One region of the Streptomyces sp. NPDC006739 genome, then DNA from elsewhere that is predicted to be linked to it. Evidence: riboswitches for the same ligand, from Rfam matches in the RefSeq annotation. Region 1 holds a riboswitch; the other holds the start of a gene.

Region 1 (4,406 bases):
AGCCGGCGGAAAAGGCGGTGTACTCGTCGGCGGACAGCAGGTCGGCCGGCTCCTCGGTGACGCGTACCCTGAACAGCCAGCCGCCCTCGAAGGGGGCGGAGTTCACCAGGGACGGATCGTTGACGACGTCCTCGTTCACCTCGGTGACCTCGCCGGCGACCGGGGAGTACAGGTCGCTGACCGACTTCGTCGACTCCAGCTCGCCGCAGGTCTCGCCCGCGGCCACGGTGTCACCGACCTCGGGGAGCTGGACGAACACGACATCGCCGAGCGCGTTGGCCGCGTGCTCCGTGATGCCGACCGTCGCGACGCCGTCCTCGGCGGCCGACAGCCACTCGTGCTCCTTGCTGTAGCGCAGCTGCTGCGGGTTGTTCATGGCCTGGATTCTCCTGTACGCGGGGGAGTGCTGCTGAATCGGGGACTGCGGGAAACACTGGTGAGCAGGCGAAATGTGCGCAGGGTCACGTCCGGCCCGGCGGGCCGCGCCCAGTGTCCGCCTCTGGCGCCCAGTGTCTACTTCTGGCGCTTGTAGAACGGCAGTGCCACGACCTCGTACGGCTCGTGCCTGCCCCGGATGTCCACGGCGACGCCCGCCGTGCCCGGCGCCGAGTGCGCCGCGTCGACGTACGCCATGGCGATCGGCCGGCCCAGCGTGGGGGAGGGCGCGCCGGAGGTGACCTCGCCGACCACCTCGCCGCCCGCCACCACCGGGTACCCGGCGCGCGGCACCCGGCGGCCCTCGGCGACCAGGCCGACCAGCACCCGGGGCGGGTTCGCCCGGGCCCGCTCGGCCGCCTCGGCGAGCGCCTCGCGCCCCACGAAGTCGCCTTCCTTGCCGAACTTCACCACCCGGCCGAGCCCGGCGTCGAAGGGGGTGAGGGAGGTGCTCAGCTCGTGCCCGTACAGCGGCATGCCCGCCTCCAGGCGCAGGGTGTCCCGGCAGGACAGCCCGCAGGGGACGAGACCGACGCCCTCGCCCGCCCCGGTCAGCGCCTGCCACAGCTCCACGGCGTGCTCGGGCCGCACGAACAGCTCGAAGCCGTCCTCGCCGGTGTAGCCGGTGCGGGCGATGAGGGCCGGTACGCCGGCGACCGTGCCCGGCAGACCGGCGTAGTACTTCAGACCGTCGAGGTCGGCGTCGGTGAGGGACTTGAGGATGCCGGGGGACTCCGGGCCCTGGACGGCGATCAGCGCGTAGGCGTCCCGGTCGTCGCGTACCTCGGCGTCGAAACCGGTCGACCGCTCCACCAGCGCGTCGAGCACGACCTGGGCGTTGGCGGCGTTGGCGACCACCATGTACTCGGCCTCGGCCAGCCGGTAGACGATCAGGTCGTCCAGGATGCCGCCGTCGGCCCGGCAGATCATGGTGTAGCGGGCACGGCCGACGCCGACGGCGGCGATGTCGCCCACCAGCGCGTGGTTCAGCAGCTGGGCCGCCTGCGGCCCGGTGACCGTGATCTCGCCCATGTGGGAGAGGTCGAAGAGGCCGGCCCTGGTGCGCACGGCCAGGTGCTCGTCGCGCTCGGAGCCGTAGCGCAGGGGCATGTCCCAGCCCGCGAAGTCGGTCATGGTCGCGCCCAGCGCGCGATGCACGGCATCGAGCGCGGTGAGCCGCGTCTGTACGGGGTCGGTACTGCTCATCGGACGGTCGTCTCCCAAGGCATGACGGGCGAGGTCGTTCCTCCCCATCTGTCATCGGAACCTGAGAGGTTCGCCATGATCCGCCCGCAGGGGAGTTCATGGTTTGCACCTTGGGTGGAGCCACTGACACAGCGGCCCGCTTTTCAGATGTGCCTCGCCCGCGCGGTAACGGGGCCTGAGAGATTCAAGGGAGGGACTTGCTCCTTCGGCGCCCCAGAGCGCTGCTGCTGGGGACTCTCCCGCGCGGATTCAAGCGGCCGGTATGCAGTTGGCGCGGCCATCATTGCATGCCCCGCCGCCGCCCGACAGGGCGATCCACTTGTGACAGCCCTGTGGCCGGACGCGGACGGAACCGCGAGACCCGTGCATTACCTTCTCTTTACATTAGGTGGGGAGAACCTTTCCTGAGCACAGGGAGGACGATCACGGTGAACAGGACCACGGCCTACGCGACGGACACGGGCCTCGCGGTGCCCCGGCAGCCCGCCGCCCCGGCCCGCGAGCGCCACGCCCGGCGGCCGGCGCCGGTCGTCCGCGATCTGCGCGACCGCGCCGGCCACAGCCCGCACGCCCTGCTCTTCGGCCCCCGCGACCTGGTCGTGGTCACGGGCCTGCCCGGCAGCGGCAAGTCGACCCTCATGCACCGCGCGGTCCAGGGCGTACGCGTCGACTCCCAGGACGCCCGGGACGGCTGGGCCCGCCGCATGCCCCGCTTCCTGCCGTACGCGCTCTACCGCCCCCTGGTCCGCCTCGCCCACTTCGCCGGACTGCGCCGCGCCCTGCGCGGCGGCGGGGGAGTCGTCGTGCACGACTGCGGGACGCAGGCCTGGGTGCGCGGCTGGCTGGCCAGGGAGGCCCGCCGCCGGGGCGGCACCCTCCATCTGATCCTCCTCGACGTCACCTCCCGGACGGCGCTCAAGGGCCAGCGCGAACGGGGCCGCGGCGTCTCCCGGTACGCCTTCCTGCGCCACCGCCGGGCGGCGGCCCGCCTCTTCGCCGGGGTGGAGAAGGGCGAGCTGCCCGGCGGCTGCGGCTCGGCGGTGCTGCTGGACCGGGACGCGGCGGACGTCCTGCACCGCATCGGCTTCACGGGATGAGGCCCTGTCACAGGCACCCGCTAGCCTTTCTGGCCACAGCAGTGGTTACCAGCAGGCGGTAGGCAGATGGACTTCCCGGATCTCCCGGCGGATCTTCCCGCGGGCTTCCCGGCACAGACACACCCCCACCCACACGGCGGATGGCCGGGCAACGAGCTGGAGGAGGTGCTCTCGGCGTCCCTCGGCATACCGGCGGCCGCCGGCCGGATCGTCGAGGTGCTGGGCCGCAGCTTCCTGTGGATACCGCTGCCCAGCGGCGGCGGCCCGCACAGCGGCCCCCTCGACCTGCCCACCCTGGAGATCGACGGCCAGGCCTACGTCCCGGTCTTCAGCTCCGAGGAGCAGTTCCGCCAGGCCGCCGGCTCCCACCTGTCGTACACCATCGCCCCCGCGGTGGAGTTCGCCCGCGGTCTGCCGCCGCAGGTCGGCATCGCCGTCAACCCCGACGGCGTGGTCGGCGTCCCGCTGCCGCCGGAGGCGGTGGCCGAGCTGTGCCGCGCCGGCCGTACCCCCCTGGACGGCCCGGCCAGTGGCGGCCGGGTCCGCCTCTTCGAGCCGGACTGGCAGGACGACCCGGTCGACTTCCTCGCCGCCGCGTCCGCCGAGTTCGCCCTGACGGGGGTGGTCGTCACGGCCCGCCGCTGCCTGGCCGTGATCGAGACGGCGGACCCGGTGATGTTCGTGGGAGTGGAACTCTCCCAGTGGGAGGGCGATCTGCGCGCCCTGCCCCTGGAGGCCCTCGGCAAGGCCCTGGGCCGGATCCAGGTCCCCTGGCCGGTCAACCTGGTCCTCCTGGACGTGACCGAGGACCCGGTGGCCGACTGGATGAAGCACCACGTCCGCCCCTTCTATCAGCACGGTCACCTCTGATCCCACCGGTCCTGCTGGGGGCGGTGCCGTGCGGAGCCGCGGCGCGCGGGCCCGGCAGGTCACGAACGAACCGCACCCGCGGAGGAACCTCAGGTCCCGGGCCCCCGGGCGCTTAAGCTGATTCCACACGCGGGCCATCCTCGAAGGGGCGGTACAACAGGTGAGCGCGACCGGCAGCGGCAGCGTCGAGCACATGCTGCGCCAAGTCACTCCTGGGCGCTACGACGCCTACGAGGCACTGCTGCGCGCCCTCGCGACCCCCTCCTCCGGCCAGGTCTGGATGCTCCTGTGGCACGGCCAGTCCGGCTCCCCGGACGCCCAGTACGGGAACATGGAGGTCGACGGCTACGGCTACGCCCCCTGCGTCACCTCCGCCCAGGAACTGTCGGCCAGCGGCTGGAACCGTTCCTACGAGGTGGCCGACGGGATCGACGTCGCCCGCACCCTCTACCCGGACCACTTCGGCCTCTGGCTCAACCCGCACGCCCCGGGCGGCGGCGTCGGCATCCCCTGGCTCGACCTGCGCCGCATCGCCACCGGTCTGGACCGCCAGCCCGCCGGCCCGCTGCGCCTGTCCGAACCCGGCATCGAGGTCCCGCAGTTCTACGCCCTGCTCACGCAGAACGCGCACCGAACCCCCGCGCTGCGCTCCCTGCGCCGCGCCTGGGTGCAGCCCGCGCTCGGGGCGCCGTACCTCGCCATCGGCCTGGACGTCTTCGACACCTCGCCGGCCGCCGTCGACTCGGTGCGCGCGATGATGCAGCAGTCCGTCGGCGCGGTTCCGGACGGTCTGCCGGT
Region 2 (4,406 bases), on a different contig from region 1:
GTTGTCCTCGGCCGGCCATTCGCCCGCGCCGACCTTCTCGATCTCGCCACGGATCGCGATCATCGCCTCGCAGAACCGGTCCAGTTCGGCCAGGTCCTCCGACTCGGTCGGCTCGATCATCAGCGTGCCGGCCACCGGGAAGGACATGGTCGGCGCGTGGAAGCCGTAGTCGATGAGGCGCTTGGCGACGTCGTCCACGGTGACGCCGGTCGCCTTGGTCAGCGGGCGCAGGTCGATGATGCACTCGTGCGCGACCAGTCCGCCGGGCCCCGTGTAGAGCACCGGGTAGTGCGGCTCCAGGCGCTTGGCGACGTAGTTCGCGGAGAGCACCGCCACCTGCGTGGCCCGCTTGAGGCCCTCGCCGCCCATCAGACGGACGTACGCCCACGAGATCGGCAGGATGCCCGCGCTGCCCCAGGGCGCGGCCGAGACCGGGCCCACACCCGTCTCCGGGCCGGCCGCGGGCTGCAGCGGGTGGTTGGGCAGGTACGGCGCCAGGTGCGCGCGGACACCGACCGGGCCGACGCCCGGGCCGCCGCCGCCGTGCGGGATGCAGAAGGTCTTGTGCAGGTTCAGGTGGGAGACGTCGCCGCCGAAGTGGCCGGGCTTGGCGAGGCCGACCAGGGCGTTGAGGTTGGCGCCGTCGACGTAGACCTGGCCGCCGGCCTCGTGGACCTGGGCGCAGATGTCGGCGACGTGCTCCTCGAACACACCGTGCGTGGACGGGTAGGTGATCATCAGCACGGACAGCTCGTCACGGTACTGCTCGATCTTGGCCCGCAGGTCCTCGACGTCGATCTCACCGTCCTCGGCGGTCTTGACGACGACGACCTTCATGCCCGCCATCACGGCGCTGGCCGCGTTGGTGCCGTGCGCGGAGGACGGGATCAGGCAGACGGTGCGCTGCTCGTCGCCGTTGGCCCGGTGGTAGCCGCGCACGGCGAGCAGACCCGCCAGCTCCCCCTGCGAACCGGCGTTCGGCTGCAGCGAGACCCGGTCGTAGCCGGTGACCTCGGCGAGACGTTCCTCCAGCTCGCGGATGAGCGTGAGGTAGCCCTGCGCCTGCTCGGCGGGCGCGAAGGGGTGCAGCTGCCCGAACTCGGGCCAGGTGACCGGCTCCATCTCCGTGGTCGCGTTGAGCTTCATGGTGCAGGAGCCCAGCGGGATCATGCCCCGGTCCAGCGCGTAGTCCCGGTCGGCGAGCTTGCGCAGGTAGCGCAGCATCGCGGTCTCGGAGCGGTGCTGGTGGAAGACCGGGTGGGTGAGGTAGTCGTCGGTGCGCAGCAGAGCCTCGGGCAGGGCCTCGACGGCCTCCGCGTCCAGCGCCTCGATGTCACCCTCGACACCGAAGGCGGCCCACACGGCGGCCACCTGGGCCCGCGCGGTGGTCTCGTCGCAGGAGAACGACACCTGGTCGGCATCGACGAGGTGCAGGTTGACGCCGTTGCGGCGGGCCGCGGCGGCGACCTCGGCGGCCTTGCCGGGCATCCGCGCGGTGACCGTGTCGAAGAAGGCGCCGTGGACGATCTCGACGCCGCCCGCCCGGAGGCCGTCGGCGAGGATCGTGGCGTAGCGGTGGGTGCGGCGGGCGATGGTGCGCAGGCCGTCGGGTCCGTGGTAGACGGCGTACAGGCCGGCCATCACGGCGAGCAGCACCTGCGCGGTGCAGATGTTGCTGGTGGCCTTCTCGCGGCGGATGTGCTGCTCGCGGGTCTGCAGGGCCAGGCGGTAGGCCCTGTTGCCGTCGGTGTCGACGGAGACACCCACGAGCCGGCCGGGCAGGCTGCGGGCGAACTTCTCGCGCACCGCCATGTAGCCGGCGTGCGGTCCGCCGAAGCCCATCGGCACACCGAAGCGCTGGGTCGTGCCGACGGCGATGTCCGCGCCCAGCTCGCCCGGCGAGGTCAGCAGGGTCAGCGCGAGCAGGTCGGCGGCGACGGTGACCAGCGCGCCCAGCTCGTGCGCCCGGTCGATGACCGGCTTGATGTCGCGTACGGCACCGGAGGCTCCCGGGTACTGCAGCAGCACGCCGTTGATCTCACGCTCGGCGATCTCGGCCGGGATGCCCTCGCCGAGGTCGGCGACCACGACCTCGACGCCGGTCGGCTCGGCGCGGGTGCGCAGGACGGCGATGGTCTGCGGCAGCACGTCGGCGTCGACCAGGAAGAGGCCCTTCTTGTTCTTGCCCATGCGCCGGGAGAGGGCCAGCGCCTCGGCGGCGGCGGTGCCCTCGTCGAGCAGGGAGGCACCGGAGGTGGGCAGGCCGGTGAGGTCGGCGACCATGGTCTGGAAGTTCAGCAGGGCTTCGAGCCGGCCCTGCGAGATCTCCGGCTGGTACGGCGTGTAGGCCGTGTACCAGGCCGGGTTCTCCATGACGTTGCGCAGGATGACCGGCGGGGTGAAGGTGCCGTAGTACCCGAGACCGATCATGGAGTCCAGCACCTGGTTGCGGTCCGCGAGGCCGCGCAGCTCGGCGATCACCTCGGCCTCGGTGCGGGCACCGGGCAGGTCCAGGGCGTCCGCGTTCTTGATCACATCCGGCACCGCGGCGGCGGTCAGCTCGTCGAGGGAGCCGTAGCCGACCTGCGCGAGCATCTTCGCCCGCGCCTCCTGGTCGGGCCCGATGTGGCGCTGCTCGAACGGGATGCCCTGTTCGAGTTCGGTGAGCGGAGTGCGGTGGGCGGTCATTGCGGAGGCCTCCTGGTCTGACGCGACCTTCGAGGGGCACCCCGGCACGGGTACCCCGACGGCCTCCCCCTCTGTCATCTCGACCTGAGAGCTTCACCGGGTCGCCCGAGGGCCCCGGCTTTCACCGTCGGTGAGAGCGGAAGCCGTCGAGACGCCCGCCCTGCTTTCCAGAGTGACCTCGTCCGTGCGGTACGTGAGCCTGAGAGATTCCGGGGAGGATTTGCTCCTTCGGCGCCTCCGGTGATGTCCGGAGGACTCTCCCGCACGGGGTCAGCAGCCGCTTGCCAGCCTACCAGCGAGGTCAACGCCCGATGCTTCGAGTGGCCGCTTCCGCGAATGTGCTCTTTCGTAGTGCTTACGGATGAGTTGCGACCAAGTGGAGGGAGAGGGGCCGTGCAGACCGACATCGATCCGCGCAACCTGATCGGCCGCAAGGCGTTCGACCGCCATGGCACCAAGATCGGCACGATCGACGAGGTGTACCTCGACGACGCTACGGGCGTGCCCGAGTGGGCGGCCGTACGCACCGGCCTGTTCTCCCGGGACGCCTTCGTCCCCCTGGAGCCCAGTGAGCTGGTCGAGGGCGGTCTGCGGGTCCCCTTCGACCGTGCCCTGATCAAGGACGCGCCGGACTTCGGCGTCGGCCGTCACCTCTCTCCCGAACAGGAACTCCAGCTGTACCACCACTACGGCCTCGACGTCGCCGCACCGCCACCCGTTCCCGACCACGAGTTCGGCAGGCTGGCGGGCACCGACGAGACCTGAGCCCCGCTCGTGCCCGGAGCGCCGACTTCACCCGTCCCAGCACCGGGCACGTCCCCTCCCCTGTCAGGCTCACCCGTTCCAGGTCCGTGCTCTCCCGCGCCCGCCACCAGCGGCAGCGGATCCGCCGGTGCCAGGTCGGGGTCGTCGGTGCGGAAGGTCCGCACCCGCCCGGGCGGCGAGTCCGGGGTCTCGAAGCGCACGGTGACCCGGCCCAGACCGCTGCCCTGCACCCAGCCGTGCCCGTACTCGGCGTGACGCACGTCGTGCCCGGCGGACCAGTGCCGTTCCACGGCGGCGGGCCGCTCCTCGACGGCCATGACCTCCGGCTCTTCGGCCGGGTCCGCGGCGCGCTCCCCCGCCGCCTGGGCGAACAGGTCCTCCTGGGTGTAGTCGGCGAGCCCGGAGACGCCCACGCCGAGCAGCCGTACCCCGCCCGTGGTGTCCACGGACTCCAGCAGCCGCGCGGCGGCCTCCCGCACCACCGCCGGGTCGTCCGTGGGCCCCCGCAGCGTCTCGGACCTGGTCAGGGTCGAGAAGTCGTAGCGCCGCACCTTGAGGACGATGGTCCGCCCCGACAGCCCCGCCTCGCGCAGCCGGCGCACACACCGGTCGGCGAGCCGCCGCACCTCCAGGCCGACCCGCAGCCGGTCGTGGATGTCCACGTCGTAGGTGTCCTCGACCGACACCGACTTGGTCTCCCGCTCGGCCACCACGGGCCGCTCGTCGTGCGCCAGCGCCATGGCGTACAACGCCTGCCCGTGCGCCTTGCCCAGCAGCCGTACCAGCTCGTCCTCACCGGCCTCGGCGATCTCGTCGACCGTGCTGATGCCGGCCCGCCGCAGATGGTCCCCCGTCGCCGGCCCGACCCCCGGCAGGGTCCGCACCGACAGGGGGCCCAGCAGCGCCCGCTCGGTGCCCGGCTCGATCACCACCAGCCCGTCGGGCTTGGCCTG

Evidence for each region. Region 1 has a riboswitch for glycine ahead of gcvT (glycine cleavage system aminomethyltransferase GcvT). Riboswitches for the same ligand answer to the same signal wherever they lie in the genome.
Region 2: it holds a riboswitch for glycine, as region 1 does, so the genes downstream of both, gcvP (aminomethyl-transferring glycine dehydrogenase) here and gcvT (glycine cleavage system aminomethyltransferase GcvT) in region 1, are expected to answer to the same signal.

Annotation. Positions count from the first base shown of each region.
Region 1 covers NZ_JBIAGM010000011.1:264,666-269,071, reverse strand. Annotated here, with positions in the region: gene gcvH (glycine cleavage system protein GcvH) at 1-376, opposite strand, end outside; gene gcvT (glycine cleavage system aminomethyltransferase GcvT) at 514-1,641, opposite strand; glycine riboswitch at 1,795-1,893, opposite strand; gene ACFYMM_RS23160 (AAA family ATPase) at 2,070-2,738, shown strand; gene ACFYMM_RS23155 (enhanced serine sensitivity protein SseB) at 2,805-3,608, shown strand; gene ACFYMM_RS23150 (enhanced serine sensitivity protein SseB C-terminal domain-containing protein) at 3,802-4,406, shown strand, end outside.
Region 2 covers NZ_JBIAGM010000056.1:6,190-10,595, forward strand. Annotated here, with positions in the region: gene gcvP (aminomethyl-transferring glycine dehydrogenase) at 1-2,688, opposite strand, end outside; glycine riboswitch at 2,866-2,961, opposite strand; gene ACFYMM_RS43095 (PRC-barrel domain-containing protein) at 3,082-3,453, shown strand; gene ACFYMM_RS43100 (DNA polymerase IV) at 3,375-4,406, opposite strand, start outside.